4 regions of the Paenibacillus sp. ISL-20 genome follow, and region 2 is predicted to be linked to each of the others. Evidence: predicted binding sites of a transcription regulator. Region 2 holds the regulator's gene; each other region holds the start of a gene.

Region 1 (8,291 bases), 250 kb from region 2:
TTACTTACGGATGGACGCGGATGGCAAGCCGCGCCCGATGAACCCTGAGCATGCACGCCACAATATCCATGACGCCATGAATACGTCAGCGGTAGAAAGCGGACTTATCGCCCGGCCAACCGTCATAAGCCGTCAAGGCAGCAGTTCGGAGGAACTGCTCGGTCAACGGGATGATCTGCTATTCCAGGTCTGCAGGCTGACCCTGCATGAAACATGGAATGCGGACACACAAGGAGAATTCGTCATGTACAATCTCGTGGAAGGGGAACGTGTCCGCCTTGTTCCGGCAGCAGACGAGAGTGCGGCGGTTGAATGGGGTTATGCGGAATCCTACATCGTCCCGGCATGTGTGGGAGAATACCGTCTGGAGAACCTGTCCGGCTCCCCGTGCACCTTGATCGCCGCCCGAGTCAATCCGGAGTGGAATCTTCCGCTTCTTCCGCCTCACTGGGCAACCGAAAGCGGGGAGTTTCAATGAGCCGCAATGATAGCAGCGATCCAGAAAGCGTGCCTTCCCCTGCCCCTATTACGATCGCGCTCGATGCTGGCGGCACCGCGTTGAAGGGAGCGCTCATCGTGAACGGGCAGCTAATCCCCGGCTCTTTCCTAACCCGGCCTTCAGAATCCCAAGGAGCCGCGGCGGATACAATCGCCAGCTTTGCTCAAGCCTGTCATGATCTGATCACCTATTACGCTTCTGCCATCCGGCCATTGGATTATTACGATTCGATCCGAATCGGCTTTGCTTTTCCGGGGCCCTTTGATTATGCAAAAGGCATCGCGCTTCTTCAAGGCATCGGCAAATATGAAACCCTGTTCAAGCTGTCGGTTCGGGATCTGCTCCGTATCGAATTTCAGAGACTCAAGCCATCCTTCCCGGGTGTCACGATGAATCGTCTGACTGCGGCCGATATCCGGTTCGGGAATGACGCCTTCATGTTCGGGCTTGGGGCCTCCATCCGGTTCCCATCGGAGCGTCTCCTATGTCTTACGCTCGGTACAGGCCTTGGCTCTGCCTTTGTGGAGAATGGTAAGATTGTAGCCGGCAGGCATGGTATCCCAAGCAACGGAATGCTGTTTGCGGAGCCTTACCGGGATCACATCGTGGACAGCTATTTCGGGAGAAGAGGCATTCTGAGCATGGCTTCGGAGCGGGGTCTCCTGGCTGACGGGATCGACGTAGCCGACCTCGCTGAAGCAGCCACGGGCGGTAACGCGCAAGCTCAGGATTTATTCCGGGAATACGGCACCAAGCTAGGAGAGATGCTTCTCCCTTATCTATCCGAGTTCAAACCGAGCCGCCTGGTGCTGGGCGGACAAATCTCGTACAGCTTGCCCCTATGGGAAAGGGATATCCAGCTAGCTTTAGGCAGGCATGCCGTTCGGGTTCACAGTCTCGCAGATGGAACGGCGGCTGTGTTTAACGGCATTGAGAAGTTATTCGGGGATCCGGATCATCATGTTTCCGCTCCCAATTAATTTATAGGAGGTCACCAATATTATGAACCTATCCACGCAAGGCGGTCATCGACCCGCCCGCCCCTGGACGATCTATGTCATCCATCATTCCCACACAGATATCGGCTACACCGAGCGCCAAGAAAGAATTGAGCAATACCATGTGGATTTTATCCGCCAGGCACTAGACATCACGGAAGCCGCACACCGCGGGGAGCGCCCGGAATGGAAAACATTCCGCTGGACCTGCGAGACCTTCTGGGCCGTGGAGAAATTTCTCGAAGCAGCAACTCCGGCAGAGAAAGAAGCTTTTCAACAAGCGGTGAAACGTGGCGATATCGAACTGTCCGGAACCTATCTCAATATGACCGAGCTCCCGGATTTCGACCTCCTTCTGCGGAATCACGGCAAGGCGCAAAGGTTCGCGGAGACCTTCGGACATCGGATCGACAGCGCCATGACCGCCGACATTAACGGGTACAGCTGGGGGTATGCCGAAAGCCTGCTGCAACATAACATCGAGCACCTGTTTTCCTGCATCCATACGCATCACGGCATGTATCCGCTGGGCCGCAAACAAACGCCGTTCTGGTGGGAAAGTCCAAGTGGCGGCAAGCTGCTTGTTTGGAACGGCGAACATTATATGTTCGGCAACGAGCTCGGGTTCTGTCCGGATGCACTGGGTAAATACATCATCAAAGACGAGCTTCAGCATAACCTGATGGAGCCTGAACAACGTCATAACGACATCGCTGCTTTACGGATTAACCGGTATTTATGGAATCTCGAGCAGGAATCCTACCCCTACTCCTTCGTTCCGGTCATGGTCTCAGGCCTAGGCACGGACAATGCATCCCCGAATGCGGATATCGCGGAGTGGATTACGAATTGGAATGAACAATACGGCGACCAAATCACCATTAAGATGGCTACGCTGTCCGAATTTTTTGCAGCATTGAAACAGGAGGACCTGTCCGCGCTTCCGGTACACCGGGGGGATTGGCCGGACTGGTGGACCGATGGGGTGGCTTCAACAGCGATGCATACCCAGATTTACCGGGATGCCCAGCGCACCCTTCGCAAGGTCAAGCGGCTCGATCCGGTCCATGGTGCGGCAAGCCTGACCGAGATCGAGGATGCCTCACAGGCACTGACCATGTACGCGGAGCATACATGGGGCTATCATTCCTCCGTGTATGAGCCATGGCACCCGCAGGTGCAAATGCTGGAGGTGCGGAAGCAAGCCTATGCGGCCGAAGCCAGCAAGCTGGCTTACCGGGCGCTGGATAAAACGCTTGTTGTCCGTCAGGGCGCACTGCTTGCCCCTCATCGTCCCTTGCGCTACGAGGTGATCAACACGGAGCCGGCCGCGGCGACACTGCAGGTCGCCATCCCGCTGGATGGTTGGGAACATGTGATCTTGAAGAAAAAGTTCGAGCTCATCGACGAAACGACCGGGCAGGCGCTACCGTACCAATTGGCACACACGGGGGCGCTTGTCACGCAGCTCTCACTTAAACCGGATGAGTCCCGGATCTTGTACATCCATCCGCACGAAACACCGGATGCACTCTCCGCTTCCGGGAACATGGTGACTGCGCGCAACACCGAACCGATTGCATGCGAAGGAATTGCCGACATCCAAACTCAGCCCATAACTCCATATCCAATCGTTGTGGGCAAGCGTTCGATCGAATCCGAATCCTTCCGGATCGAATGGGAGATGAACGAAGGCATTACGGCATGGATCGATAAGACACGCTCGGCAGACCTGCTGGACGATGCACGCGAGCACGCGCCATTCACCCCCGTGTACGAGGTAACGCCGGCACAGGATGAGCATAATCCGTCCGAAATATGCTCAACCCGCCGCCGCATGGGACGCAACCGGAAGGGCACGAACGTCCAGCGGGATACCGGACGCTTGACCCGAGTCACCGTGCTGGACAACGGACCGCTGTTTGCCCTGGTGGAGCTGGTCTTTGACGTGAAAGGGCTCAGCTACTATGCCCTACACATCAAGATGTATGCGAACCAACCTCGTGTCGAGGTGTCCGTCCGCTTCCACAAGGACAGCGTCTGGCTGCCGGAGAATGTTTACGTGGCTTTGCCATTCACTATGGGCACTGAAGCCGAGCTATATGTAGAAAAAGCCGGCTGTCATGTCCGGCCATGGAAGGATCAGATTCCCGGAACCTGCCTGGATTACACCAGTGTCCAAGAGGGAATATTCTGGCACTCGGCCAAAGAACGGGAAGCGCTCATTCTGTCCATGACAGACACGCCGCTCGTACAGCTGGGAACGCTGGAGCACGCCCCCCGGCTGCTCCACACCATGCAGTCTGCGGACAGCCGTCCTTCCACGTATGCCTGGATATTGACCAACTACTGGGAAACCAACTTCAAGGCGACGCTCGGCGGCTTCTACGAGTTCCGTTATGCGCTAGAGCGGCATCGCCAGCTGGACCCGGAGCAGGCTGTGAAAGCCCTGCACGCTTCAACCGGACAATTCACGGTTCACCGAATCAAATAAGTCATAATGAAAAACAGCTGCCCTGGTTTCAAGGCAGCTGTTCTCATTATGACAGGCAGGATGGCCGTCAAGCCGGCCCCTCTCCCCTTATTATTATTTCCACAGCAAGATTACGTCCATGCCCACATGAATCCGTCACGATCCCAAGCGATCCGACCGCCATGCAGTTTGCGGAATGCCTTCTTCACTTCCTTGGACAGTGAGGCATTACCATTTTCGTTAACGAAAACAAACTCTTCCCCGAAGTTCTCGCGTACATAGCGGATGGCCTCTGTCTGATACAAATTACCCGTAAACCGGATTTCCTCCACCATCCATTCGGCCACCTGCTGCGCTGTATATGTCATATGAACATCGTTCCCTTCTGTATACCTTCACTTATTATAACAGAATGGACGATGGAATCGATTTTTATGAAAACGGCAGACTACATCAAGATCATGGACAGCAATAAAAACTGGACGGAACCCGCAATCTCGATGATTCCGACCTTCATCGGTTTCATTGCTTTTCCGGAATACAGTAACGTCTTCATGAACGGAAATACGAATGGTAGACACATCCACGGATTCCCGAAGATGATCGGCAGAACCAACATGACGGCATGATATATTCTTGCGTATATCGTCCAGCGCCTGTTTTTCCGCTCACGGAAGACCGATTTGACAAAGAACACGGTGCCCGTGAAATATAGGAAATTATACACAATGACGGCGGCAAGCATCGGATCGAAACCACCGCCCCCCAGCATATAAGCTGCGGCGCCTCCGGTACAGAACAGCAGAATCGCGCAAATATCATTTAACAGCGCACGCTCCGCTTTCTGAAGAACATGCCAAACATTCACCATGATTAGGATGAGCAGCACAGGTGCAAACCAGAGCATCGACGGCTTGAAGACAAGCACCGGAATTAGAAAAACAACGGCGATAAGGGCATACACGATCCCCCAGGATATCCAAGTTTTACGTTGGGACGTCTTCTTTAAGGATTGCAGAAACGGATAGGACGCCATGTATAAACATAACCAGGCCAAAAATAGCGGGAGGTGCAGCAGAACCGGCTTGGCTGCCGCCATTCCTATGATATAGGGTACACTGACCATAGCCCAGCCACCATGCTCCCGTGGGATGACAATCCTCGTCTTTTTCATGCGTCTCTCCCTCTCCAATCCATCAACTCATACCCATCATGATTTATATCTTCAGCCATTCGAACAACGGCCAGTCGGTTGATAAGTAATATCGCTGAAGGTACCCACATATTGTACGATGTCACCGGATTCGTCCTTTACCGCGTTAATCGTCAGTAGCTCCAAGTACTCTTCTCCGTCTTTCCGGCGGTTCCAAATCTCCCCCTGCCAGCTCCCGTGTTCCCTGATTTCAGACCACATCGCCTGATAAAACGCCGGTGATTGTCTTCCGGACTTCAATACGCTCGGATTTTTGCCGAGCACTTCCTCCTCCGAATATCCGGTTAACTTCGTGAATGCCGGATTGACGGCATTGATCCTACCGTTCGGATCCGTAACCAAAATCCCCTGGCCGGTGGAGTTAAACACCTCGGATTGCACGGAAAGTTTGTCCTGGTAGTACATCCATACCACAATAACGAAACTGGCAAGCGCAACCTGCGATAAGGCCATGAATCCAATGGAATACTGTCCCGTAGCCGAATGGATGAAGGAAAGCATCAGCGGCGGGAAGAATCCGCCAAGGCCGCCCATCATGGACACAATACCGTTCACAATGCCCGCCTGCTTGTTGAAATAAAGGGGCACGAGTTTGAAAATAACCCCGTTTCCGAGACCGGCACCAACGGCAATGGTTAAGCAACCGGCCGTATACAAACCAATGGACGGAGAGAATGCCAACAGGATGGCCGCAGCCGTGAGCCCTAAGAATACGCCCATTAATAAGAATAGCGGTTTAAATTTATCTGCAAGCCAGCCGCCTACAGGACGTAGTAAAGTGGCTACCAAAATGAACCCTGCCGTCCGCATCCCGGCGTCTACCTTCGCAAGCTCGAAATGGGTAACCAGGAAGTTCGGCAAGTACACCGTAAAGGCTACGAACGAACCGAATGTAATGAAATAAAAAAGAGAGAAAAACCACAGTTTTTCATTTTTATATACACCCTTGATCTGTTCCATAATCGGTGTTTTCACCTTAATTTCTTTACGGTCACCTAAGAGTGCATTTAGCACGGCAAATATCAGCAGCAGAACCAAATACAGCTGGACGGTTTTGGACCATCCGATCTGAGTCGCGATGACCGGTGCAGCAAACGTGGTAATGGCGGTGCCAATATTGCCCATCCCGTAAATCCCATTAACGAGCCCCAGCTTTTCTTTCGCATAGTATTTAGGCAATGAGGTCACACCGACCGAGAACACGGCTCCCCCGATCCCCAGAAACAAGCCACCGATAACCAAATGCGTAAAGGATGAAGCCGAGCTGATAAAATAAACCGGAAACAGCAGCAGGATAAAGCTGACGATAAAAACAATTCGTGCTCCCACGACATTGGCGTAATAGCCAAGCGGAATCCGGAGGACCGAACCCAGCACCACCGGAATTGCCGTCAGAATAGCGAGGCGGTCTGCCGGAATGGAGATATCTTCTCGAATAAACGGCAAGAGCGCGGAGATGATGACCCATACCATAAAGCCAAGCACCAGATTCATTGTTTGCAGCGGAAGCTGCAGCTTTTTGATCATTTCCATCACCTTTTCTAAAGCATAATGAATGGCAATTGATCCCCAGCTCCTATTGTACGTGCACCTATTCACAATGCTAATAGGGAAGTTCCCTGAATCTCTCCGGGGAACTTCCCTATTCCTTAAAGCAACAACCCTTTATTGCGCCCTTTTTATATACGTAAGGACTAAAAATCCAGCAATTTTTTCTTCAATGCATATTCCACTAACTCCGGACGGCTTTTCAAATTCAGCTTGTCCATAATCTTGGCCTTGTGCGCTTCCACCGTCTTGACCGATACAAAAAGTTTTTCCGCAATCTCCTTATTGCCATAACCCTTGGCGATCAGGGGCAGGATCTCAATCTCCCGTTTGGAAAGACTGTTAAACGGATCTTGGTCCGCACTCTCGCTATCTTTCTTAATAAACTCCCGAACCAGGGAAGTAGCCATCTGGGGATGGATATAGGTCCCTCCCTTATGCACCATGCGGATAGCGGAGATTAATTCATCATCTGGTGCATTTTTGAGTACGTAACCTGAAGCACCGTTTTTTAAAACATGAAACAGGTAATCATCATCATCATACATGGTTAGAATCAGAATTTTCGTGTCTGGAAATTCACTGCTGATCTTGCCGGTTGCAATCAGTCCGCTTTCGCCCGGAGGCATGCTTAAATCCATCAACAGCACATTCGGCCGGTGCTTCGCCACCATGGTGTAAGCCTCCATGCCGTCTGCCGCCGTCGCAACGACCTCCATATCTTCCTGGTAATTCAGAATCATGGAAAATCCGCTGCGGACCACGGCATGATCATCCGCAATCACAATTTTCATGTACCCATCACCTCCGGCTTGTCGTCACCATTCGTAAGCGGAATGTTAAGCTGAATCGTTGTACCCTCACCGGGAGCGGACAGCAAAATAAACTGACCACCGACGAGCTCTGCGCGTTCGCGCATCCCGTACAGTCCCAGTCCGGTTCCCTTAGCTTCATCAATGACCCTGTTAAACCCGACTCCACGGTCCCGGACGGTTAACTGAAGGTAGCCATTCACTTCACATAAGCGTACATGTACCTCATCCGTTCCTGAATATTTCATGGCATTCAGCACCGCTTCCTGGCATACCCGGTACACAACTGTTTCAATCTCGCTGCCGTAGCGGGCTGCCGCTAACTCCGCAGAGAATTCAACAAGCACTCCGTAGTTCTTTCCAATCCATTTAAAATGGGAGCGGAATGCAGCCTCAAGCCCCAAATCATCTAATGAAGCCGGTCTGAGTTCAACGGATAAATGCCGGATATCATCCAGAAGCCTGGTTAAAGACACCTCGGTCTGGCGCAGTTTCTTGAGCACATCCTCGCCCACATTCATATATTTAAGGACACGCAGGTCGACCAGTGAGCTCAATAGCTCTTGAGCCACGCTATCATGAAGTTCGCGGGATATCCGCTTGCGCTCGTCCTCCTGTGCCTTGATAACATATTTCAGCATATTCGTCCGCTGCAGCATTTCCTGTGTCTTCTGCTGCTTCGTCAGGTCGAGAAGCATCATCACCCGGATGCCGCGAGCTTCATCGATGATATGGTAACTGGCCGCAT
Region 2 (8,291 bases):
CTGGTCTCGATCATTCGGTATGAATAGTCCAGTTTCTCTGGAGTTTTCTCTACGAGCAGTACGTCAAGACCTTTGGCTGCGAGCATCTCCGCAATGCCCTGCCCCATAGTCCCGCCGCCTACAACGCCGATTTTTTTGAAGTACATGGTTTCTACTCCACCCTTTCCTTATCTCTATACTTTATTGTACCCCATTTGTCGAAAAATACATTTTCAGAGCACAAAGTATAATAATATCTTAGCACGACAAAAAAGTAAAAAAAAATAACCAGCATAACAATTTATGCTGGTAAAAGCGCGTTTTCACGAAATTGACAACGAAATTGTTCCCCAGAGAGGATTTCTTCCTTTAAAAGGATATCAAGAGAATTGTCGAATATTGGCCGTTTTTGTCCCAAGAGATTCTTAGTGCGGTTCATTAACTCTTCCAAAATCACATTATTCTCTTTCATTAACTCTTCAGTTGTTACCATATTCATGTTAACAATACCCAGCGACGTCAAACCCGACTTCATCATCGTCTCCACGATGTTCAGCGATTGCTCAAAGTCATTGCTTGAACCTGTGCTTCGCCCCCCGTAAAAGATCTCTTCGGCGGCCGCACCGCCAAGCGCGATCATAATTTGCTCTTCCAGGAAGGATTTTGTGTACAGATATTGTTCCTCCTGCGGGTTATGACGAACATAACCGAGTGCCTTACCACGCGGGCTGAGGGCAACTTGTTTCACACTGCCGGGACGCACAAGCTCTGCCATGATAGCATGTCCCAATTCATGGATGGCAACGCGCTTCTTCTCTTCCAAATTCGATTCGCGATCAGAACGCTCACCCATCATGACCTTGTCAATCGCCATGGACAAATGACGATGACGGATAAACTGCTCATTCTCACGCATCGTATAAATGGCCGCTTCATTCATGACGCTCTCAAGCTGTGCACCCGAGAAGCCGTACGCTTCCTCGGCGATTTTCCCCAGGTCAACATCTTCATGCAGCGGCTTATTACCTGCATGCAGATTCAAGATATGGGTGCGCCCCTTCTTATCCGGCAGATCCACCTGAATATGACGGTCGAATCGCCCTGGACGCAGCAGTGCGCTATCCAGCATTTCCTTCCGGTTTGTTGCGGCGATAACCAGAATGCGAGGCGTATCCTGCGAATAGATGCCATCCATCTCGGTTAGCAGTTGATTGAGCGTCTGGTCATATTCTCGCTGCTGGCCGCCTTCGCGTTTACCGCCAATAACATCGACCTCATCGATGAAGATGATGGCGTTTTGCTTGTTTTCTTTTGCCGCACGGTTCCGGGCATCCTTGAACAAATCCCGGATGCGCCCTGCACCAACACCGACATACATCTCAACAAATTCACTGCCGGATGCAGCGACAAAAATCGAATCCGTGTAATGGGCAGCGGCTTTAGCCATCAACGTCTTCCCTGTTCCCGGAGGCCCGGTGAGGAGAATGCCTTTTAGCGGGCGAATGCCGAATTTCTTAATGTCTTCATGACGAATTAGAAAATCCAATGCTTCTCGCAGCTCTTGCTTGGCATTATCCTGCCCGCCGATTTCTTCGAACGTCAGCTTGGCAGGTCCGCTCTTTTTCCGTTTCCGCTCATTCCCTGCGCCTACAGCGATGCCGCCCTTCATCTTAGCAATAAACAACAAGCCGCCTACAAGTGCTGCAGCGATGAGCAAGGGCACGATGTTCACGCCGACAAACACAAGGAATACCAACAAAACGGGAATAAAGCCTAACATGACTTCTTTAGCTAATTTAGGCATGATTCCACACCTCCATGTTGCCAGGTTGACGCGGCAAGATTATAAATTTACCAGACTTGCCGTCTGACAAGCTGACATAGACATGGGTGTCATCAATCGTTGCCTTTGCTTTCAAATTCGGCGACTGATCAGCAAGCTGCTCGAGCGATGATTGAATATCGGTATACTGCTTATTGTCCATCGCTTCAGCGACTGACAGCATCGCCTTCTCCCACCATTGATCCAGTGCTTCCGAGGAATGGTCCTCGACCTGGATTTTCAATTCCCGCTGGCCAATCACAGACTTGCCTTCCTTCTTAATATGCTGAACCAAGCCTTGTAAATTCGTATCCGGAGCCAAATCAAGATTCAAAGTAACGGTATTCTGTTTAATATCTATATGAGAATCCTTCACGCCGTCATATTGTGACACAACATTGGCCAAAGGGTTCTGCAAAGCCATCTGCCGATACAGAAACCATCCGCCAAAGAGAACCGATGCTGAGATCACGACAGTCAGCATGATAGGTACAATGCGTAGTTTCATGAAGTTCCTCCTTCATTTCCTATATAAAATTTTGTCTATCATTCTGTAACACAATAATACATATAAGAACGATATATTGCGATGCATGTATTTTGTATGCTCTTTTTGTACATGTACGAGTATATCACATCTTATATACTTTTTCATGCATGTCTGTGAAAATATTTAGAACAGTTTTTCCATATTCTTTCTGAATGCGCTTACAATTACTAAAAGAAAAGAGAGGCACCCTATGAATATTAAAGGGCGCCTCTCCTCTTACTACATTTTTATTGATTTGGAAGAATAATGTCATTCCCGATGGTGTTACCATCTTGAAAACGATAAAACCGATACCCGCGCTGACCGTTGTGTTCATACTGCAGCTGCCATGCATACTCGCCCTCATACATTCCAGGCAGCAACCTCTTAATTTCCACGCCAGGCAATTCGTTATAGATCTGATCCCGCATCTGGGCTTCTGATATCCCCGTATTCAATAAAACGGACTGGACAGCCTCAGCACCTTCAACAGGTACGTTGTCATCCGTAAATTTCACCCATACCATACGATCTTGATTGTCCTGATCCTTCCCGCTTACCACCCAATAGTTATTATCCTCGCCCCACACCGATTTATAGGTCTTCCCGGACGTAACCAATTGGCCATGCTGTTTGGCGGCAACAATTGCCATTCTTTCTTCATTCCAAGTATCTTTCATAACATATGAATAATAGAGCTGTAGACCAAGCAGTAACAGCAGCACGCTGGACACACTCAGCAATATCCACTTCGTTTTTTTCTTCAAATCCGTCTTCCTCGCTCCCCTTGATTATTCCCTAGAGGGTTGTAAGACGCTCAAAGGCACGCTGCGCTTCCCGGCGGATACGTTCCTCATCGAGAGTAAGACTCGCGCCATTCTTCACTACCTGCTTACCGTCAACCCATACATGCTCAACATCCTTCGCACTAGCGGAGTAGATAGCATGAGAAATGTAATCCGTCTTCGGAAGAAAGTGCGCCTGATCCGTATTCAGTGCGATCATATCTGCTTTCATACCTACCGCAAGCGTACCGATATCCGCAAGGAAGGCTGACTTAGCTCCATACTCTGTACCCATCCGAAGCGCTTCAGATGCAGGAATTGCGGTTGGATCCCCGCTTATCCCTTTATGAATCAATGCCGCCAGACGCATCTCTTCAAACATATCCAGATTATTATTGCTCGCAGGTCCATCGGTACCCAATGACACGGTGACCCCGGCTTTCAGCAGTGCAGGCACGCGTGCAATGCCGCTGGCAAGCTTCAAATTGCTGCCTGGATTATGCGACACCATGACTTGATGCTTGGCCAGGATATCGATTTCTTCATCGGTCAGATGGACGGCATGCGCAAGCAGCGTTGGACGGGAGAACATGCCAAGCTTCTCCAAATGGGCGACAGGGCGAAGTCCGTAGTCATTTACATTCTGAGCTACTTCCGTTTCCGTTTCGGACATATGGGTATGCAAAGGCAGATTCAAATCATGGGATGCCTGAACGAATTTTTCGATGAAATCCGGCGGGCATGTATAAGGTGCATGCGGCGATATCATCGTCGTAATTCTCCCGTCAGCCTTGCCATGCCAGTCTTTCGCGAATGCAACCGCCTCATCCAGCTTCTGCTGCTGCACCTCAGGCGGACATAATCCAATCACACCGCGTGTCAGAACGCCGCGCATTCCTGAATCCTGCACAACCTTAGCAACCTGATCCATATGATCATACATATCCACAAACGTCGTGGTTCCACCTTTGATCATCTCCAGCACGGAGAGTGCGGTTCCCCAGTATACATCGTCGGCCGTGAATTTGGCTTCCATAGGCCACATTTTTTCCTGAAGCCATACCTGCAGTGCCAGATCGTCGCCATAACCGCGGAGCAGCGACATCGCTGCATGTCCGTGCGTGTTCACCAACCCAGGTAGGAAAAACAGATGAGTTCCGTCGATAATTTCTGTTCCCTCTTGGACGGGTGGCTCTTCTTCACCCAGGTAGGTTATCCGGTCATTCTCCACAACCATATATCCGCGTAACACGGATCTTCCTTCCTCTAGTACCGCAAACGTTCCGTTCTTAACCATCCACTTCGTTGTCGTCATGTGCTGCATCCTCCTTACCGTTATCCAAATAATAGGCCAAACTCTGCAAATCCGTAGTGAAATCAGCCGTATGAATCCGGATATGGGATGGGGCTTTCAGGATGGTTGGCGCAAAATTCAGGATAGCCTCGATGCCTGCGGCGATAAGCTGATTGGCTACATTCTGCGCTTCAAAATCCGGAACGGTGATTATCCCGATACGAATGCCGTACTCATGAACCGTCTTCTCCAGTTCCTCCATCGGCTGTACAACCAAATTGTTAATTTTCATACCAACTTTGGGAGAATACGAATCGAAAACCGCCACAATCTTCATATTGTCCTTCAGAAATGCATTGTAATTCGATAATGCATGTCCAAGATTACCGGCCCCAATCAATGCGACATTGATCTTCTGGTCCAGCTTTAGAATCTGGCGAATTTTCTCGATCAGATAAGATACGTCATATCCGATCCCTTTCCGTCCAAAATCACCGAAATACGCTAGGTCCTTACGAATTTGAGCAGGGTTGAGGTCCAGTTTTTGTCCCAGTTCCTGGGAGGAAACCGTGGAAACCTCCCTTTTCTGAAGCTCATTCAAATAGCGCAAGTATACAGGTAATCTGCGGACCACGGCTTCCGAAATTTTTTCCGATTTCATTCATGCTCCCCCTAAATAATAGGTTAATAACTACATTTTTTTGTGACCGATCATTTCGTTCATTGTTTCACTTTTATTCAGCTTGGTTCTCTACGCCTGCCTCTTCCTGCAGCCATTCCGAAATTCGGGGAACGATCCCCTCTGTCGGCATATGCTCCATCTTCGGCCCCGGCAAAGAATATAAGAAATATTTCCCGTAATAGGATTCAATGACCCGGGTATCGTAGACAATGACAATCCCCTTATCTTGCGCGGTCCGCACCAGTCGGCCAAATCCCTGTTTGAAGCGAATGACCGCTTGCGGAACCGAAAGCTTCATGAACGGGTTCTTCTTCTGCTGCTGCAGCAATTCGCTCTTGGCTTCGACCAAGGGATGATTCGGCGGCTGGAACGGCAGCCGGACGATCGCAAGGCAAGTGAGCGCCTCACCAGGTATGTCTACCCCTTCCCAGAAGGAGCTGGTACCCAGCAGGACCGAAGCGCTGGTATCCTGGAATCTCCGGATTAACTTGGTACGGCTGGTTCCGTCCATCCCTTGTCCCAGTACCGTAATATCGCTGGATGCCAGCGCCTCCTTCAACGGCTCGTGCACCTGACGCAGCATGCGGTACGAGGTGAACAGCACAAGCATGCGGCCATGCGTAGCGATTGCCGTATCGGCCAATGATTGCACAAGTGTATTCACAAAGAGTGCATCCCCGACCGAGCCCTTCACGCTCGGAAAATCGCGCGGCACGACAAGGAGGGCCTGCTCCCTGTAATTAAACGGGGATGGCAGCAGAACCGTGTTCAGGTTGCCGCTATCTGCCGCTTCCTGAAGACCCAAGTTCTCGATCATGAACTGAAACGATTTATCCACCGACAAGGTCGCCGATGTCAGGATCACGCTTTGTTTCTTGTCAAAAAACAATTCCTTCAAGTGGGTGCTTACATCGACAGGCACTGCATAAAGCTGCATCGATTTGCCGCGGAAATTCCCGTTAGCCTCCATCCAGTATACCGTGCCTTCATCATTCAGAGCCATGAAGGACCTCAGGTCCTCGCGGTGTGCGGCCAGGTCCTTAAACAGACCCGATAGGTCTGTTAACAGACTGTCCGCGCTGTAGTCGTCCAGATCTTCCTTCATTTCGGCGATCAGCTTGTCACCCTTGCGAACGACATCGCCTAGCGTCACATGAATTTGATGCTCCAGCTCGGCCAGCGAATCCCAATCCTTCGGCTTCTTCAGAGGCGATAAGCGAAGCGAGAATTGACCGGCATCCCCTGGAGTCGCGTCTCCGCGTTCCGGAAGCAGTCCGAACAATTGATCGCTGAGCCGGTCCCAATTCTCTTTTGCGGTGATCAGATCCGGATAAATCCGGTCTATGATGGAGGACCACTCGACAGCCTTCTCATGCGATGATGCTTGCAGCAGCTGGCGAAGAGCCGGAAGCTGACCGCTGCGGCTGTCTTTGTACATACGGGTCAGCGTATGGACAACCGAAAAATATTTCATTTGCAAGCCAAGGTGCTTGCCGGCGACGTCCTCCAGATGATGCGCTTCATCAATGACGAGACGCTCATAACTCGGAAGCAGCTGATGATTCGCTTTTACGTCGGTGAACAGCTTCGAATGGTTCGTAATGACAACATCCGCGATGCCCGCTTCATGTTTGGCCCTGTGATAGTAGCATTTGCGGAACCATGGGCAGGCACGGCCAAGGCAGGAATCCGAATCGCTGGAGATGGTCTCCCAGAAATCCCCTCCGCGACCGCCAAAGTTCAGCTCTTCATCATCCCCGTTCTCCGTCTGGGTCAGCCAGACCAGCATCTGCGCCGCGGTGATCACATCTTCCTTCGGGGAATGAAAATCTCTTCTATTTATTTTATGTTCAAATTTTCTCAAACACAAATAATGGCCTCTTCCCTTGAAAATAGCCGCTTTAAAAGGAAAAGGAACAACCTGGGTGAGCAGGGGAATATCCCGGTCACGCAGCTGTTCTTGAAGGTTGATTGTATGCGTGCTCACCATAACCTTCTGTTCCTGCTTCACGCTTTGATAAATCGACGGCAGCAAATACCCGAGGGATTTGCCTGTTCCCGTGCCAGCCTCGATTAATAAATGTTTATTGTTATCGAGTGCCTGCATCACTTCCTGGAACATCATGTCCTGGGCATCCCTGCTCTCGTAATGAGGCAGCGTTTCCTTCAGGCGTTCACGGACATCATTCATGTATTGCTCGAAGCTCACATCGGCTAAGGGATTGGGCTCCGTCTCATCCCTGACAGGCGCAATATCGTTCCAATCGTCAACGGCCAGGGCGAATTGACGATAGTACGTATGGGTGTCACCGGCTTGTACAGCCTGGAGTTCCCTGTCAGCACGGATGCCGTCAAAGAACCAGGCCAAGTCGCTGTCCTCGTCCGCAAACAGGTCACTTAACCGCTGCACGGTAAGCAGAGGAAGCTCATCGATCTCCTCCAGGCATTTCAGCAGCGCATGGGCTGTGGCAAGGGCATCGCTGTCCGCCTGATGCGGACGGTCATGCTCTAGGCCGAAATGAGAGGACACCATCCCGAGCTGATAAGAGGGTAGCGAGGGAAAACATATTTTTAAGAAGTGCATCGTATCTAGAATTCGGCCGCTGAACGGTAAATAGCCGCAGCGATCGAGTGCATTTTGCAAAAAGTTAAAATCAAAAGCGACATTATGCCCAACCAATACGACATCGTCGAGCATGGGCACGAGTTCCATCATCATTTCTTCCAATGACGGAGCATCCGCTACATCACTGTCGGAAATGCCGGTCAAACCGGTAATAAAAGGAGGGATCGGAATCCCGGGATTGACATAGGTGCCGTATACGCGGGAGATGCTTCGATCCTCTTCGATGATGGCCAGTCCAACCTGAATGATCTCATCTGCTGACTGGTTGCCCGTGGTTTCAAAATCCAATACGGCAAATTTCATTTCGATAAAATCCCTTTCCTCCAGACTAATTAACAGCATACCAGAAGTTGCGGGTTTTGAACATTCCGGGTAAAAAATCCCCGCGTTCTCCCCCACCGCTCCATACGGCAAAAAGCGATACCAAAGTCTCAGGGATGAGCTCTGGCATCGCTTCTTGTAATGGCTTGATTTCTACAGCAAAGAGATCAATTGGCTGCCGTACTGGAGCTCACCGCGATTCTGCTTGCAGACCTCCAAATTGATAATGGGGTCAGGAAGTGTCGGGTCGCTG
Region 3 (8,291 bases), 170 kb from region 2:
TGCCGTCTTCCGGACTTCGGATCATCAATGGTTTGCGCTGGACAATCAAAGCCCTCATCCCAAAGGTGGGCCACTCTCGGAAGCCATCGTATCCGGGCACTACATCTACGATCCGTTATACGATTGGAAAATCGAGCTTTCAACCGGGCTCGTACAGGCTCCGGATAAGGGTCAGGTTCGTGTATACCCGATTCGCGCCGTGGACGGAAAGGTTGAGGTGGGTGTTTAAGGCCAGCAATCGCATAATAAACAGACGAAATCAAGGGGTGGTATCCCATGTTTAAAACAGATGTGGAAGCCGTTGTCAATGCCGCCGTCGGTAAAAAAGAGCAGATGAATCATAATCTGCTGCGCTATATGGTATCGGCTATGCTGGCCGGCGCGTATGTCGGCATAGGGATTGTATTAATCTTTAAGCTGGGGGCGCCGCTCGCAGCTGCCGGTTCACCCTTCCAATCCCTCGCCATGGGAGCTGCATTCGGGATCGCGCTCACGTTGGTGGTGTTCGCCGGGTCAGAGCTGTTTACCGGAAATCACATGTTTTTTACGATAAGCACATTATCCGGACGAACGACGATGGGGGATACGCTGAAAAACTGGGTACTCGTGTTTATCGGCAATCTGGCTGGAGCGATTCTGCTCAGCTATCTGGTGTATGCTTCCGGCCTGTTCAAAGGCCTGCCGCCGGACCACCTCATCTTCACGGCTGCTGCCAAGAAAATGAATGATCCGTTTATGGAGCTGTTCTTCAGAGGCATCTTGTGTAACTGGCTTGTCTGTCTGGCCTTGTGGATGGGAATTCGGGCCAAGGGAGAAACAACAAAGCTGATTTTAATATGGTGGTGTCTGTTTGCCTTCATTGCAACAGGGTACGAGCATAGCGTAGCTAATATGACACTTCTGACACTCGCGACGATTTTACCGGGGCATCCCGAGACCATATCCATCGGCGGATGGATAAGCAACATGGTGCCGGTCACGCTGGGGAACATCCTTGGCGGCGGATTGTTTGTAGGGATGGCTTATTGGTTTATCTCATCGGGAAAAGGGAACAAGCAAAAGTAGGTTTTGTAGGTGACATCGAAGAGTAGGAGCAGTTCCGTAAGCAGGTTTGCTCACTTGATAGACAGCAGAAAAGAAGCGGTCAACCAAACGGTTGACCGCTTCTTTAACGATATACAAACGAGATGATTTGGAGGCTTCGCCCTCCAAGCCAATAGCAGATAAAGTTGAACCTAATTAATGAGTATACAAAGAAACGGTTTCTCTTTGAATGTCTAATTAAAGTGAGGGATCTGCACAACTAAAAGAAAAGCCGTCCCTTCAGTTCAATGACTGAACAGGACAGCTGTGTGTACCTTGTCTTCCAAATCCTTTACCGATGTTCCACCAGGTCAATCGCACCAAGCACAATATGAGCCAGTCCGAAGCCGAGAATACCGGTTGCGGCAAGTTTATACTTGCTGCCAAGCAGAGCGGCACCCGAAGCAGAAACCACAGTTCCAAGAACAGCAGGAATCAATCCTTCACGCATGCTGAGCACTCCCTTTAATTTGGTTTGGAAAGACAAGGTTTATTGTAAGCAGATGACTGTATATTATGCACAGAAGGGAGCAGGCCGATTAAATCCGGCAGATTTCGTTCGGACACAGCTCGCAATGGCAGATTTCCTGCAGCATCGGAAGATCTTTAATGACAATCATTCCGCCGGCATATTCGATGGCATCTTTTTTGCGTAAGTCACTCAGCATACGGTTGACGCTTTCCCGGGTTGCCCCAATCATGTTCGATAGATCGGTGTGGGTAATCTTCTTGTTGATGAGAATGGTATCATCGGCTTGATGCTGTCCGTAGGTGTTGCTCAGACGGATCAGTGTCGATGTTAAAGCACCGGGCTTACCGTACATCATGAGATCACGGAATTTGGTCTGGGTAATGCGGTGGTGAATGCCCATCCACTTCATAAAATCAATGGCGAAATCGCAATGCTGACAGATCAGCAGCTCCAGATCCTTGTGCTCGATGACACCGACAACACTATCCTCCAGCACCTCTGCCGAGAAACTGTGATTGTTGCTGAAGAATGGATCGGCTTGCCCGACCATGTCTCCTGGATGGTACATATATAGAATAAGCTCTTTGCCTTCATCAGTCGATTTAGTTAATTTAATTCTTCCTTGTTTAACGTAGTACAGCTTGTCGGCAAAGTCACCTTCCCAGAACAAATGGGATCCTTCAGGGAGTACCCTTTCCTTCATGCTGACCAGCAGACGGTTGCGGTTTTGTTCCGAGAAGCACTGCGTGTTCCCTAAGTTTTCGATTTCCATTACATGGTCTACAGTAGTATTCATGTTGGTATCCCCTAACATCCTAAAATTTGATCTGTTTAATCTTTAAATACATTATAACGTGAAAACATTCACTTTTGGGGGAGAATATGAGGGAAATCGTGGCGAATTTTCAAACTTTGTGATCTCTTTCACTTAGAAGGAGGGAAAGACAGGTATAAATCACACAGAAAATATAAATCATTATATTGTGAAATATTTCACATGAATTTGAGAGCGGCTGTGTTACGATCAAAGCGTAGAGAAGAAAGAAACCATGAACCATGGGAGGATGAGAGATATGGCTGTGAGCAAAGGAACGGTTGAAGTTAAGGGACAAACAGCATCGGAGTACATTCAAGGTCTGATTGACAAGGCGAATCGGGCCAAAGAAAGTTTTATGGAATTGAATCAGGAGCAAGTCGACGGGATTGTACAGGCGATGGCCATGGCAGGCCTTGAGAAGCACATGCAACTGGCGAAGATGGCGGTTGAGGAAACGGGACGCGGCGTGTACGAAGACAAGATTATCAAGAACCTGTTCGCCACAGAGTATATCCACAACAGCATCAAGTACGACAAAACGGTGGGTATTATTGAAGACAACGCCTATGACAGCTTTCAAAAAATAGCAGAGCCGATCGGGATAATCATGGGGATAACACCGGTAACCAATCCGACCTCCACAACCATATTCAAGGCGCTGATCTCCATTAAAACAAGAAACCCGATCATCTTCGGATTCCATCCATCCGCGCAGGCATGCAGCCGGGAAGCCGCGCTGATACTGCGGGATGCCGCCGTGAAACAAGGTGCTCCTGCCGATTGCATCCAGTGGATCGAAGCTCCTTCCATGGATAAAACCAATGCACTCATGAATCATCCTGACATCGCCTGCATTCTGGCCACGGGCGGTTCGGCGATGGTCAAGGCGGCATACAGCTGCGGCAAGCCGGCCCTCGGCGTAGGACCAGGTAACGTGCCTTGCTTTATAGAGAAGAGCGCGGACCTGGATCAAGCAGTGAACGATTTGATTTTATCGAAGACCTTTGATAACGGCATGATCTGTGCTTCCGAGCAGGCTGTCATTATCGAAGAGCCTATCTATCATACAGTGAAGAAAAAAATGATTGCCAGCGGCTGTTATTTTGTCAACAAGGAAGAGTTGGCGAAACTGACGGCGCATGCGATGGTATCGGAGAAATGTGCGGTTAATCCGTCCATCGTCGGAAAGCCGGCAGCTAAGATTGCCGAGGCTTGCGGTTTCGAGGTACCGGAAAGCACCAAGATCCTGATCGCCGAGCTGGAAGGGGTCGGTCCGGCTTACCCGCTGTCCGCCGAGAAACTGAGTCCGGTTCTGGCCTGCTATAAGGTGAAGGATGCCGAGGAAGGCATAACACGCGCTGAAGAGATGGTTGCTTTTGGCGGCATGGGCCACTCGTCGGTGATCCACTCGCACAATGAGGACATTATTATGCAATTCTCGGATCGGATGAAAACTTGCCGCATCCTGGTGAACCAGCCTTCTTCGCAAGGCGGTATCGGGGATATCTACAACACGAACCTGCCATCGCTGACACTGGGTTGCGGCTCGTATGGACGTAATTCCACTTCGTCGAACGTGACGGCTGTCAATCTAATCAACGTGAAAAGGGTGAACCGCAGAACCGTGAATATGCAGTGGTTTAAAGTACCGGACAAAATTTACTTTGAAAAAGGCTCCACGCAGTATCTTGCTAAAATGCCGGAAATTACCCGTGTTGCGATCGTTACCGACCCCATGATGGTGAAGCTGGGTTATGTGGAGCGGGTAGAGCATTATCTGCGTCAGCGCAGAGTGCCAGTGGCCATCGAGGTCTTCTCGGAGGTCGAGCCTGATCCTTCAACAACGACAGTAGAACGCGGAACGGAGATGCTTACCCGATTCCAGCCGGACTGCATTATCGCCCTCGGCGGCGGATCGCCAATGGATGCAGCGAAAGCGATGTGGTTGTTCTATGAATACCCGGATACGGACTTTAACAATCTGAAGCAAAAATTTATGGATATCCGCAAGCGGGTCTACAAATATCCGAAGCTTGGACGGAAGGCGAAATTCGTTGCCATTCCAACAACGTCGGGTACGGGCTCGGAAGTGACTTCGTTTGCCGTCATCACGGACAAAGGGCTGGGGAATACCAAGTACCCGCTGGCTGACTATGAGCTGACACCGGATGTGGCGATTATCGATCCGGAATTTGTATACACGCTGCCTAAAACAGCGGTAGCCGATACCGGTATGGACGTTCTGACACATGCCATTGAAGCCTACGTATCGGTGATGGCCAGCGATTATACGGATGGGCTTGCCATCAAGGCCATACAGCTGGTGTTCCAATATCTTGAGCAGTCGGCGCTGACCGGTGACAAACTCGCCCGCGAGAAAATGCATAATGCTTCGACGCTTGCCGGCATGGCTTTTGCGAATGCGTTCCTTGGCATCAACCACAGTCTTGCGCATAAGTGGGGCGGCCAGTATCATACGGCACACGGACGCACCAATGCGATCCTGATGCCTCACGTCATTCGTTACAACGCCAAGAAGCCAACAAAATTCGCGGCATGGCCTAAATATACCCACTTTGTGGCAGATGAGAGATATGCTGAAATCGCACGGATTCTCGGGCTGCCAGCAAGAACAACGGAAGAGGGCGTAAACAGTCTGATTGGCGCGATCCGGGAGCTGAACAGCAAGCTCGGTATCGAGGAGTCGTTCCAGCAGCTTGGCATCGATGCTAAAGATTTCGAGAAAAATGTTGAGCATTTGGCGGACCGGGCTTTTGAAGACCAGTGCACAACGAGCAATCCGAAGCTGCCGCTGGTGACAGAGCTCGCAGAAGTTTACCGCAACGCATTCTACGGTCGGTTCTAAATAGGATAGGCTCTGAATGCCGATCATGAAGATCCGTGAGGATGTTGAGGTAAGTGATCCAGGACCAGACTCAGAGTGATAAAAATCACGGAAAAAGATGACTTTGTGATTAATATCACAGATGCGAGGGATTAACAGGACTACAATAAAGGTGTAGCAAGAAGCTGAATCTCAGGTCTTTGATAAAGAAGCTTGAAGGTACAAGGCGGGGTAGTGGCATCATTGATCGTGAAAATAATCACATTTAAAGATCTGAGATAGATCAAGGTGTGGCCTCGCCTGTCCTGCAAGCCCCAGCAAATCTAGGAGGGATTCAATATGTCGGTGATTGAAAAAGAAACAGGCTGGAAAGGTTTTAAATCAGGTAAATGGACCAAGCAAATTGACGTTAATGATTTTATTGCAGAGAACATTACTCCCTATTATGGCTCTGATGAATTTTTGGCAGGACCCACGGATAACACCAAAGCATTGTGGGACATCGTATCGGATTTAACCAAGAGAGAACGGGACAACGGCGGGGTTCTGGACGTGGATGTCCATACACCTTCAACCATCACCTCCCATCAACCTGGCTATTTGGATAAGGATAAAGAACAGATTGTCGGCGTTCAGACCGATGAACCGTTCAAACGCTCGATCCAGCCTTTTGGCGGGATCCGGATGATGATTGATGCGTGCAACGCATACGGCTTTGAAATGCCGCAGGCCGTTGTGGATATTTTTAACGGCATACGCAAAACGCATAACCAAGGCGTGTTTGATGCCTATACTACTGAGATGAGAGCAGCGCGCAAAGCCGGGATTATTACGGGACTTCCCGATGCGTACGGTCGCGGACGTATTATCGGTGACTATCGCAGACTATCGTTATACGGTGTAGATGCTCTTATTCAGGACAAATTGAGAGAACTCGGCGAGCTTGAAGTGGATGCCATGGATGAGCCGGTCATCCGTTTGCGGGAAGAATTGTCTGAGCAAATGCGGGCCCTTAAGGAACTGAAGGAAATGGCGGGTATGCACGGTTTTGACATTTCCAAACCTGCGAATACGGCGAAGGAAGCATTCCAATGGTTGTATTTCGGTTATTTGGCCGCGATCAAGGAACAGAATGGCGCTGCGATGTCGCTTGGCCGAGTATCTTCTTTCCTTGATATTTATATTCAACGGGATCTGGCTGAAGGCAAGCTGACGGAAGAAACAGCTCAGGAACTGGTCGACCATTTCGTTATGAAACTTCGGATCGTGAAATTCCTGCGTACGCCAGATTATAACGAGCTGTTCAGCGGGGACCCAACGTGGGTAACGGAATCCATCGGCGGTATGTCGATAAACGGTGAGACGAGAGTGACCAAGAACAGCTTCCGTTTCCTGCATACCTTGTATAATTTGGGACCTGCTCCAGAACCGAACTTGACGGTGTTATGGTCGGAGAAGCTGCCGGAAGCCTTCAAAAAATATTGTTCGAAAGTTTCCATCGAAACCAGCTCGATTCAATACGAGAATGATGATCTCATGCGTCCGATTTACGGAGACGATTACGGCATCGCCTGCTGCGTATCCGCCATGCGCATCGGGAAACAGATGCAGTTCTTCGGAGCCAGAGCAAACCTCGCCAAAGCGCTGCTCTATGCGATCAACGGTGGTAAGGATGAGAAATCAGGCGCCCAAGTTGGACCGGAATACCCGGCTATCTCCGCCGATGTCCTGAGTTATGATGAAGTCATGAAGCGATTCAAGCCGATGATGGAATGGCTCGCGAAGCTCTATATGAATACACTTAACGTTATCCATTACATGCATGACAAATACAGCTATGAACGGATTGAGATGGCGCTTCACGACCGGGATATCCTGCGCACGATGGCATGCGGCATTGCAGGCCTGTCCGTAGCAGCGGATTCACTGAGTGCAATTAAATATGCGAAGGTGAAGCCGGTACGCAATGAGCAAGGAATTGCAGTGGATTTTGAAATCGAAGGCGAGTTCCCTTGCTACGGCAACAACGATGATCGCGTGGACAGCATCGCCGTTGAATTGGTCGAGACCTTCATGAGCATGATTCGCAAGAACAAGGCTTACCGTGACGCCATGCCGACCCAATCGGTGCTCACGATTACGTCGAACGTCGTATACGGCAAGAAAACAGGAACCACGCCGGATGGACGTAAGGCAGGCGAGCCGTTTGCGCCGGGTGCAAATCCGATGCACGGACGCGATAAGAAGGGAGCTCTCGCTTCGCTGACTTCCGTGGCCAAGCTGCCTTATGAGGATAGTCTTGACGGCATCTCGAACACGTTCTCGATCGTGCCGAAAGCCCTTGGTAAAGAAAGTGATATCCGTGTGAACAATCTGGTTGCGATGCTGGACGGTTATTTTGGCAGCAAGGCACATCATCTGAACGTCAACGTATTTGACCGGGAGCAGCTGATCGATGCGATGGAGCATCCGGAGAATTATCCGCAGTTAACGATTCGGGTCTCCGGTTATGCAGTTAACTTCGTCAAACTGACGCGTGAGCAGCAGCTCGATGTCATCAACCGTACGTTCCACGGATCGATGTAAGGATGGAAGACAACCCTAGCGGATACAGAAAGGATGACGCACCATGCTAAAAGGTCATGTACACTCCATAGAAACGTTCGGAACGGTGGACGGTCCGGGTATCCGCTTTGTGCTCTTCATGCAGGGCTGTCTCTTGAAGTGTCAATACTGTCATAATCCGGATACCTGGGGACTGCATGAAGGACGCGAGATGACGGTGGAGGACGTGCTGGCTGAGATTGAACCTTATCTGAGCTACTACCGTTCATCGGGCGGCGGGTTAACCGTCTCCGGTGGTGAGCCGACATTGCAGTATCCCTTTGTCACGGAGCTGTTCAAGGAAGTGAAACGCCGCTGGAATTTGCATACGACGCTGGACAGCAACGGCTATAATGAACCGGAGAAAATCTCGGAATTGCTGGAGTTTACCGACTTGGTGCTGCTTGATCTGAAGCATATCAACGACGAGAAGCATATCAAGCTCACGGGGAAGTCGAACGAAAGGACGT
Region 4 (8,291 bases), on a different contig from region 2:
CGTACGAAGTGAAACAGGGGGTTACGGGGCTGCAGCTGAGTTATGGCGATCCGATGAAAGAAGGAAGGGCCATTTGGGCAGTGGAATAAAAAATATGATATTTATTTCGGGATGTACAAGTAATGAGAGGATTTTGCTTAGGCAAAGTCCTTTTTTCTATGTCATTGTCAAAGGCGTTGCTTTACATGTGGGAATGTTTTCAGTATGATTAAACCGTACAGTCGGTTTTTTATTTAGAGTAGCGTTCATCAACTTTATATTCATTTTTATTAGGGGAAACAGGTTTCCGTTTGTGATGGCGGACTATTATTTCCAAGCAAGGAGTGCTTACAACGATGTCTTCAGAAAAAGCGCAGCGAAAGCGGGATTTGATTCTGGATAAAGCGAAGGAGCTGTTCATCCAGCGCGGGTATGCGGCAACATCCATGGATGAACTGGTCAAGTATACGGGGGCCAGTAAGGGAAGCATCTATTATCACTTTGAGAGCAAGGAAGATTTGTTCGTCAAGCTGCTGGCGAAACAGAATCAGGAATGGATGGAAGCCTGGAACGATAAAAAAGCCCGTTACGCCAGCTTCGAGGAGAAGCTGTACGGCATTGCCGATCATATGGTCGATGACTTCCAGAATCCGCTCACCAAGATCGCGGAGGAGTTCTATATCAATCAGCCGGAGAATAAGACGATTGTGGGCGAGATGCTGGCGATTCTGCAAGGTCCGCGTACCCTCTACCGCGAGATTTTGACGGAGGGAGCGGATGAGGGACGGATACCGGCAGAAGATGTCGAGGAGATATCCGTCATTTTTGGCGCGCTTCTGGATGGAATGTCGATTTGGTACTATGAACGTTCTCAGGAGGAATCGAGACTGCTGTACCGTAAGGGAGTAACTTACTTTTTAAACGGTGTGTTATCGAGTCAAGGTTCGTAGTGTATTGGAGGATTTATCGGAAACGCTTCTGTTGGTTTGCAAGCGGGGGGTGGGCGTTTCCGCACAAATAATTAAACCGAATAGTCGGTTTTAATGGGGGATGGAATATGAGGCATTTGTTTGGCAACCGCGCGTTTGTGCTGCTGATGGTTTCGGATTTTATGCAAAATATCGGGATCTGGATCCGCAACATGGCGCTGTTGTTCTTTATTATGGAGAAGAGCAACCATGACCCGGTCGCCGTATCGCTGCTTACCGTAATTGAATACGCGCCCATCTTTGTGATCTCCATGATTGGCGGCGTACTGGCTGACCGTTGGCGTCCCAAACGAACGATGATCTGGGGAGACATTTTAAGCTTTTTATCCATACTGCTTATCCTGTTTGTTGTGTATGCGGGATATTGGCAGGCCGTGTTTGCGGTGACCCTGGTCTCGGCCGTTGTATCCCAATTCTCGCAGCCTTCGTCCATGAAGATCATCAAGCGCTGCTTACCGGATGAGCATGTGCCCGCGGCCACGGCTTTGTCCCAGACCTCGATGTCGCTGTTCATCATTTTGGGACCGATGGTCGGCACGACGATCTATCAAGCTTTTGGAATGCAGGCTTCTTTAATCAGCCTGTTGGTTCTATTCGGCGCTTCGGCGATTGTGCTGGCGTTTCTCCCTTCCAGTGTGGATGAGCCCTCTAACCATTCGGAATCGACCGGTTCATTTATGAAGGACTTGAAGGCAGGCTTCACTTACATCGGCTCCAGTCGGCTGCTGAAGGTGCTGCTGGTGGTTTACGTTTTATTGGCGCTCGGCAGCGGACTTGTTCAGCCGCTCGATATCTTTGTCATCACGGAGCGTCTACAGTTGGCAATGTCCAGCGTTCAGTGGTTCACCGCGCTAGAGGGTCTTGGCATGTTGATTGGCGGCGTGCTGGCCGCTGTGATTGCAGGGAGAGTGAAAGGCTCCTACCTGCTGTTTGCCGGGCTTGCCTTCCTTGGCCTCTCGACCTTTGTCGAGGTGCTGTCCCAGTGGCCGATCTTAACCGGTACGATGCGCTTCGTAACCGGGGTGCTGATGGCGATGGCGCAGACCGTATTGATGGCTGTGATGATGCGGCAGGTGGAAGAGAAATTCATCGGTCGGCTGAACGGCGTGATGACACCGATGTTTACCGGCATGCTGCTCATCGGCTCCGGGTTTACGGGATGGTATATGTCGGCAACCTCCATTGTCGTCGTGTATTTCACGGCAGGTGCGCTCTTCCTGCTGTCGTCCTTCATTAGCATGAAGCTTCCGATCTCGAACGTTCCGGTTCAGGAGAAGGAAACGCCTGTTAGGGTAGAGACTGCCGCCGAGGCGTAGGCTGCTGGTTTTGAACATGATGGTGGTATAAAGGCATAGGCTTTCCGGGTTAGAACATGATGGTTGGTTAAAGCATCAACCAAGCGGTGTCGGGATCCTCTCCGACACCGCTATTTTACATGTACCGCTCGCTCGGATTCGAGCGAATGAGTCAGGGCAAATCAAGAGCAGCCAGGACAGAGGCTGTCTTGTCCCCTCTGACGCACGCGATCGTGATATAATTCACGTTCTTGCTATGGAGGCTGCGGTACAATATGGGTAACTGTAAACAGAAACATCAGACGCTGCATTCGAGAGATTTCAGGACGGAATGCGGGAGAAATGGGGGAGCGGCCATGGCCTATTACAAACCTGATCGCATTGCGGAGATCACCTTGGAGAACGGGGTGAAAAAAGCACATAACTCCGCTATGAACGTGATGATATTAGGATTTTTGGCGGGTGCTTTTATTGCACTCGGCTTTTTGCTGGATATTCGCGTAATTGCCGGAGCATCGGAGGCTTGGGGAGGCATTGCCGGTTTTATAGGCGCGGCAATATTCCCTGTCGGACTGATTCTTGTATTGCTAGCGGGCGGAGAGCTGCTGACAGGCAACATGATGGCCGTGTCCCTGGCCAGATTCAAGAAGCGGATTTCCACGGAAGAAATGGTACGAAATTTAGCTCTTGTCACGGTAAGCAATATGGCAGGGGCGTTGTTCGTCGCTTATTTCTTTGGTCACGTGACGGGTCTGACAGGCAGCGGCGTTTATCTGGAGAAGCTGGTGGCCATGGCAGGTCATAAGATCGACGACAGCTTCCTGCAGGCCTTCTTGTCGGGCATCGGGTGCAACTGGCTCGTGGCGCTCGCCGTGTGGCTGTCCTACGGATCGGATCAGATGAGTGGCAAAATTCTCGGGATCTGGTTTCCGACGATGGCGTTTGTAGCCATTGGCTTTCAGCACGTGGTGGCCAATATGTTCCTCATTCCGGCAGCGATATTTGAAGGATATTACAGCTGGGGCGAGTATCTGGTGAACTTCATTCCGGTATGGCTTGGCAATTTCGTCGGAGGCGCGCTGTTTGTGGGAGCTGCCTACGGGACCGTATATTTGAAGAAGGATGATAAGGTTGAGGTCATGCTTCGCGGCGAACAAGACGCCGCACTGCCGTCTGCGCCAACTACCGGCACTGCTCAACAGGTTCATTCTGCGCAGAATGTTTCTTAATATCCCGAAGCCTGGTAAGCGTCTAGGCGGAGGGAAAAAAGCTGCGATTGACCGCTCCCTTAAGAATAGGGATCGGATGATCGCAGCTTTTTTAACGTTGTTGGCGGAGTGGATTCCTTGTATAAGTCGCAGCGGAACAAGCCCGCTATTTTTTTAAATGGTAAGGTACTGTGGTGATAATCACATCTCTCCGATACAGTAAATGTGCGCGAATGAGCAAGCTGGACTGATTGTGCAGGAAGTTATGCCAGCCCTTCTTGGGGATGAACTGCGGTATGACAACGGTAACCTGATAGTGGGATTCGCTTGCCTTCCGCTGCACGGTATCGATGAATTTGGTCAGCGGCTGAATGATGCTCCGATAAGGCGAGTGCAGCGTCACCAGCCGGATGTCCGGCTGCCACTTCTTCCATTTTTCCTGGAAGGCCGCCTCGTCCTCCCGCTCGAACGGCACGTACACCGCGATAATTTGTCCTGCTCCCAGTGATTTGGCATAATTCAGCGAGTTCTCCACCACATGCGTGATTCCCGCCACAGGCAGAATAATAACATTTCCCTCAATCGGCTTAACCGGCTCACAGGTCGTAATTCGCAGCTGGTCTGCTACGGCCTCATAATGTTTGTGGATTCGTGTGAAGATCCAAATGATCAGCGGCAGGAAAATCAAGACGGTCCACACTTGGGCGAATTTCGTGAAAAAGAAGATCATCGTCACGATAAAGCTAATGCATGCGCCGGTGGTATTAATGATCAGCTTGACGATCCATCCTTCAGGCTTTTCTCGAAGCCACTTCACCATCATCCCTGTTTGGGAGAGGGTAAAAGGGATAAACACGCCGACGGCATACAGAGGAATCAGATGCTCGGTTTTGCCTTCGAAAGCCAGCAGCAACAGAATGGAGAAGAACCCAAGTATGATAATCCCGTTTGAATATCCCAGACGGTCCCCCCGGACGGTGAACATTCGGGGAATAAATTTATCCTTCGCCAGATTAACGGCAAGCAGCGGGAAGGCGGAATATCCCGTGTTGGCGGCCAGGATCAGAATGAGAGCCGTTGTTCCTTGGATAAAGTAATAAAAAACGTTTCGTCCAAAGGTATGCTCGGCAATCTGGGAAACGACAGTGACTTGCTCGCTGGGGCTAACCCCATAGTAATAGGCCAGGAATACGATGCCCGAAAATAACATTGCCAGCAAGGATCCCATCGCGACCAAGGTTTTGGCCGCATTATTCGGAGCGGGATCCTTGAAGTTCGGGATGGCGTTAGAAATGGCTTCAACGCCGGTCAGGGCAGAGCTGCCCGAGGCAAATGCCCGCAGGAGCAGGAATAAGCTGAGACCGGCGACAGGCGTGCCGATCGGCGTGTGAAGCTCTGGTGATGCATGGCCTGTAGCTATGTTGAATATTCCGACGCCAATCAGGATAAACAGCGCCAGTACAAACAAGTAAACCGGATAAGCCAATATGGTGGCCGACTCCGTAACCCCTCTTAAATTGAGTACGGTCAAACATAGAACGAACACGATGGAGATGGGCAGATTGTAGGCATGCAGTTCCGGAAAAGCCGACGTGATCGCGTCCGTCCCCGCCGATACGCTGACCGCAACCGTCAGGATGTAGTCGACCAGCAGGGAGCCGCCAGCGACCAATCCTGGATTCATCCCTAAATTCCGTTTGGAAACCACGTAGGCTCCGCCGCCATGCGGATATGAGAAAATAATTTGTCTATATGATAGGATAAGTGCCAGCAATAAGACCAGGACCCCGACGGCAATCGGTATGGAATACCAATAGGCAGCCGCGCCAACGGTCATCAAGACGATCAGAATTTGTTCAGGTCCATAGGCCACGGACGACAAGGCGTCGGATGAAAGGATGGCCAGCGCTTTGGTTTTGTTCAGCTTTTGCTCGCCCAATTCCGTTGATTTAAGCGGTCTTCCGATGAGGAATCGTTTGATAGAAGATAACATGTTTTTCACCGCCGATCTAAGAATAGGTACATGATGGGAGCTGCTTGAAGTGAGTTCAATCGGTGTGCCTCATGTGCTGGACATATGGGCTATCTCCATTCCAATATTGATTTTTGGCAAACAAAAAACACAGGTTAGAACCCTGTGTTTGATCACAAGTTCACAACCCTCTCCATCAACGCTGACGAGGTTAGCTGTCGGATTCGGGCGGTGAGAGTCGCCCTACCTGATAATAGTCGCGGCGTACGTACGCGCTGCATCAGGATTCACCCCATAGTATGGTTGACAGATCCTATAGGTATCCATCCATACGTGTGGTTCCCCCGCTTTCCAAATTGGAAATTAAGCGAATGTCATGTGAATATGAAGAATGATTTCGAAGCTGAATAGTATATTACGCCTGCTCAAATCTTTTGTAAAACACCCTCCAACGAAGAATAAAGCAGAATTATTTATAAAAAATGACAGATAAGCGCTTACATAAATATGTGGCTTTGACAGGCTTTGTTTTTTGCATGTTTGCTACAGAAAGCATGACTTTCTATGATGCGTAAGTGGCAAGTAGCTCAGATGTGATGCGATAGACGCTGCATACAAACAAATTCGCCATGCCGGTCTCGGGGGAGGAGACATGGGCATGGCGAATTTTTTGGGAGTGGTCCATGATTTGGCAAGGAAGAGTAAGGGTCTGGGTTCCTCTTCGTTGCTCTTGATAGGAATATACCCGGGAGGATGTAGTGTGAAACACCTGCTCAGAAAAAAATGTAAGACTTTACTGGAGCCCTGATTTTCTTTTAAGATAAGGGGATATGATTCAGCGTGTACAAGGGGGAATGAACGAAATGACTCAAGCGATGATTCATCAGGAGAATGGTGTGTTTCCGGCGGTATGTCCGTTGGATTGCCCCGATACTTGCGGCCTGCTGCTGCATAAAGAGAACGGAAAAATCGTGAAGGTTACCGGCAATCCGGATCATCCGATGACGCAGGGAGCCATCTGTAATAAAGTCCGTAATATGGCACATCGGGTGTATCATCCCGAGCGCGTGCTTTATCCGCTGCGGAGGGTAGGGCCCAAGGGTGAGGGGGCTTTCGAGCGAATCAGCTGGGATGAAGCGATTCAGGAGATTACCGAGCGCTACAAGAAGCTGATCGAGGAGCATGGCTCTGAGAGCATTCTACCATACAGCTTCTATGGCAATATGGGGATATTGAGCGTGGACGGCATGGATCGGAGATTCTTCAACAGGCTGGGTGCCAGCCGTCTGAAGCAGTCGATCTGCAATTCCGCGGGCAATGAGGGCTGGAAATCGGTGATGGGGTTTAATGGAGGCACCGTCCCGGAGGATACCGTTCATGCTGATGTCATTATCGTCTGGGGCGGTAACATCGTCAGCACCAATATGCACCAGGTCGTGCTGGCAGAGAAAGCGCGCAAGGCCGGTGCCAAGGTCGTTGTGATCGATGTTCATAAGAACCAGACAGGGCAATGGTCGGATTGGTTCATTCCGCTGTTTCCGGGCACAGATGCGGCACTGGCCGTCGGCCTCATGCACATCATGTTCCGAGATGGCATGGTGAATGAGAAATTCCTCCGGCAGTATACGCTCGGGCATGAAGCCTTGCGTGAGCATGTCAAAGACTATACGCCGGAGCATGTATCCTCCATTACCGGCATTCCGGTAGAGGATATCGAGAAGCTGGCCGAGCTGTACGGCCGGGCCGATACTTCCTACATTCATATCGGTAACGGTCTTCAGCATCACGACAATGGCGGCTTGACGGTGCGCAGCATCGCGGCGCTTCCGGCCTTGACCGGACAATGGCTGAAGCGGGGCGGAGGAGCTGCCAAGTCGAACGGCGGCTACAACAGCATGGATAGCGATGCACTGGAGCGTCCGGATCTCCGGCCGAATCCGAATGCCCGGATCATTAACATGAACCGGATCGGCGAGGCGCTCGCCATGACCGAACAGCCGATTAAGTCGGTCTTTGTCTATTGCAGCAACCCGCTGGTTGTCGCCCCTGACACCGGGCGGGTGCGCGAAGGGTTTGCAAGGGAGGATCTGTTTACCGTCGTACATGATCTGTTCATGACGGATACAGCCAAGTATGCGGATATCGTGCTTCCGGCAACCTCCTCATTTGAGAATACGGATTTATTCGGTTCTTACTGGCATCAGTATATCCAGCTGCAGGAGCCGGTCATTCCGGCGCTCGGGGAGAGCAAGAGCAACGTGGAGCTGTTCTCTTTGCTGGGCCGGGCCATGGGTTTCACCGACCCGGCCTTCCATGAGAACGAAGAGGAGATGATGGCAAGAGCGCTCGACTTCCCGGACAACCCTTATCTGAACGGCGTCACGCTGGACAAGCTAAAGGAACACCGCTATGTGAAACTTGACATGACGCCGCTTGAAACATATCTGGATCGTTTGCCGACGCCTTCGGGCCGGATCGAGCTTTACTCCGCGAAGTTGGAGGAAGCAGGTCTTCCGCCTCTTCCGACTTACGTGCCTTTGAAGGAAGGCTACGACGGCGTAAGGCGTGGCCGCGGGCACAAATACCCGCTCATGTTCATTTCGCCGCCAAACCACAACTTCCTGAATTCGACCTTTGCGAATGTGGAGAAGCATCAGAAGCTGGAGAAGGAGCCTGCCCTGCAGATTCATCCGGCAGATGCAGAGGAACGCGGTATAGTGGACGGAGACATGGTCACGGTATACAACGACCGTGGAACCTACGAAGTCCGAGCCAAGGTGACGGATAAAATGCTGCCGGGCACCGTAGTCAGCCAAGGCTTGTGGTGGGAAGGCGAAGGCAGGAAGCA

The links. Region 2 encodes Rex, which represses fermentation and respiration genes when NADH is low (regulators of the CRP and FNR family bind a similar motif). Its sites were predicted from a motif close to TTGTGAAATATTTCACAA; they were not measured.
Region 1: a site for Rex is predicted at 6,767-6,784, ahead of J7E85_RS06835 (nitrate/nitrite transporter). Genes of this name have one in related genera too.
Region 3: a site for Rex is predicted at 2,537-2,554, ahead of adhE (bifunctional acetaldehyde-CoA/alcohol dehydrogenase). Genes of this name have one in related genera too.
Region 4: a site for Rex is predicted at 2,495-2,512, ahead of J7E85_RS21975 (formate/nitrite transporter family protein). Genes of this name have one in related genera too.

The regions. Positions count from the first base shown of each region.
Region 1 is NZ_JAGGRD010000009.1:287,551-295,841, forward strand. It holds gene J7E85_RS06810 (class I mannose-6-phosphate isomerase) at 1-478, shown strand, start outside; gene J7E85_RS06815 (ROK family protein) at 475-1,479, shown strand; gene J7E85_RS06820 (glycoside hydrolase family 38 N-terminal domain-containing protein) at 1,502-3,991, shown strand; gene J7E85_RS06825 (DUF6953 family protein) at 4,102-4,338, opposite strand; gene J7E85_RS06830 (YwiC-like family protein) at 4,419-5,144, opposite strand; gene J7E85_RS06835 (nitrate/nitrite transporter) at 5,196-6,710, opposite strand; gene J7E85_RS06840 (response regulator transcription factor) at 6,878-7,525, opposite strand; gene J7E85_RS06845 (sensor histidine kinase) at 7,522-8,291, opposite strand, start outside.
Region 2 is NZ_JAGGRD010000009.1:35,097-43,387, forward strand. It holds gene J7E85_RS05530 (3-hydroxyacyl-CoA dehydrogenase family protein) at 1-146, opposite strand, end outside; gene J7E85_RS05535 (AAA family ATPase) at 281-1,783, opposite strand; gene J7E85_RS05540 (hypothetical protein) at 1,776-2,309, opposite strand; gene J7E85_RS05545 (cell wall elongation regulator TseB-like domain-containing protein) at 2,579-3,097, opposite strand; gene J7E85_RS05550 (amidohydrolase) at 3,129-4,430, opposite strand; gene J7E85_RS05555 (redox-sensing transcriptional repressor Rex) at 4,405-5,070, opposite strand; gene dinG (ATP-dependent DNA helicase DinG) at 5,144-8,020, opposite strand; gene J7E85_RS05565 (hypothetical protein) at 8,192-8,291, opposite strand, start outside.
Region 3 is NZ_JAGGRD010000009.1:203,178-211,468, reverse strand. It holds gene nirD (nitrite reductase small subunit NirD) at 1-229, shown strand, start outside; gene J7E85_RS06465 (formate/nitrite transporter family protein) at 277-1,065, shown strand; gene J7E85_RS06460 (asparagine synthase) at 1,376-1,534, opposite strand; gene J7E85_RS06455 (Crp/Fnr family transcriptional regulator) at 1,623-2,351, opposite strand; gene adhE (bifunctional acetaldehyde-CoA/alcohol dehydrogenase) at 2,629-5,238, shown strand; gene pflB (formate C-acetyltransferase) at 5,557-7,803, shown strand; gene pflA (pyruvate formate-lyase-activating protein) at 7,847-8,291, shown strand, end outside.
Region 4 is NZ_JAGGRD010000036.1:243,325-251,615, forward strand. It holds gene J7E85_RS21960 (DUF4352 domain-containing protein) at 1-89, shown strand, start outside; gene J7E85_RS21965 (TetR/AcrR family transcriptional regulator) at 336-929, shown strand; gene J7E85_RS21970 (MFS transporter) at 1,037-2,284, shown strand; gene J7E85_RS21975 (formate/nitrite transporter family protein) at 2,620-3,492, shown strand; gene J7E85_RS21980 (APC family permease) at 3,638-5,464, opposite strand; cyclic di-AMP (ydaO/yuaA leader) riboswitch at 5,628-5,823, opposite strand; gene J7E85_RS21985 (molybdopterin-containing oxidoreductase family protein) at 6,307-8,291, shown strand, end outside.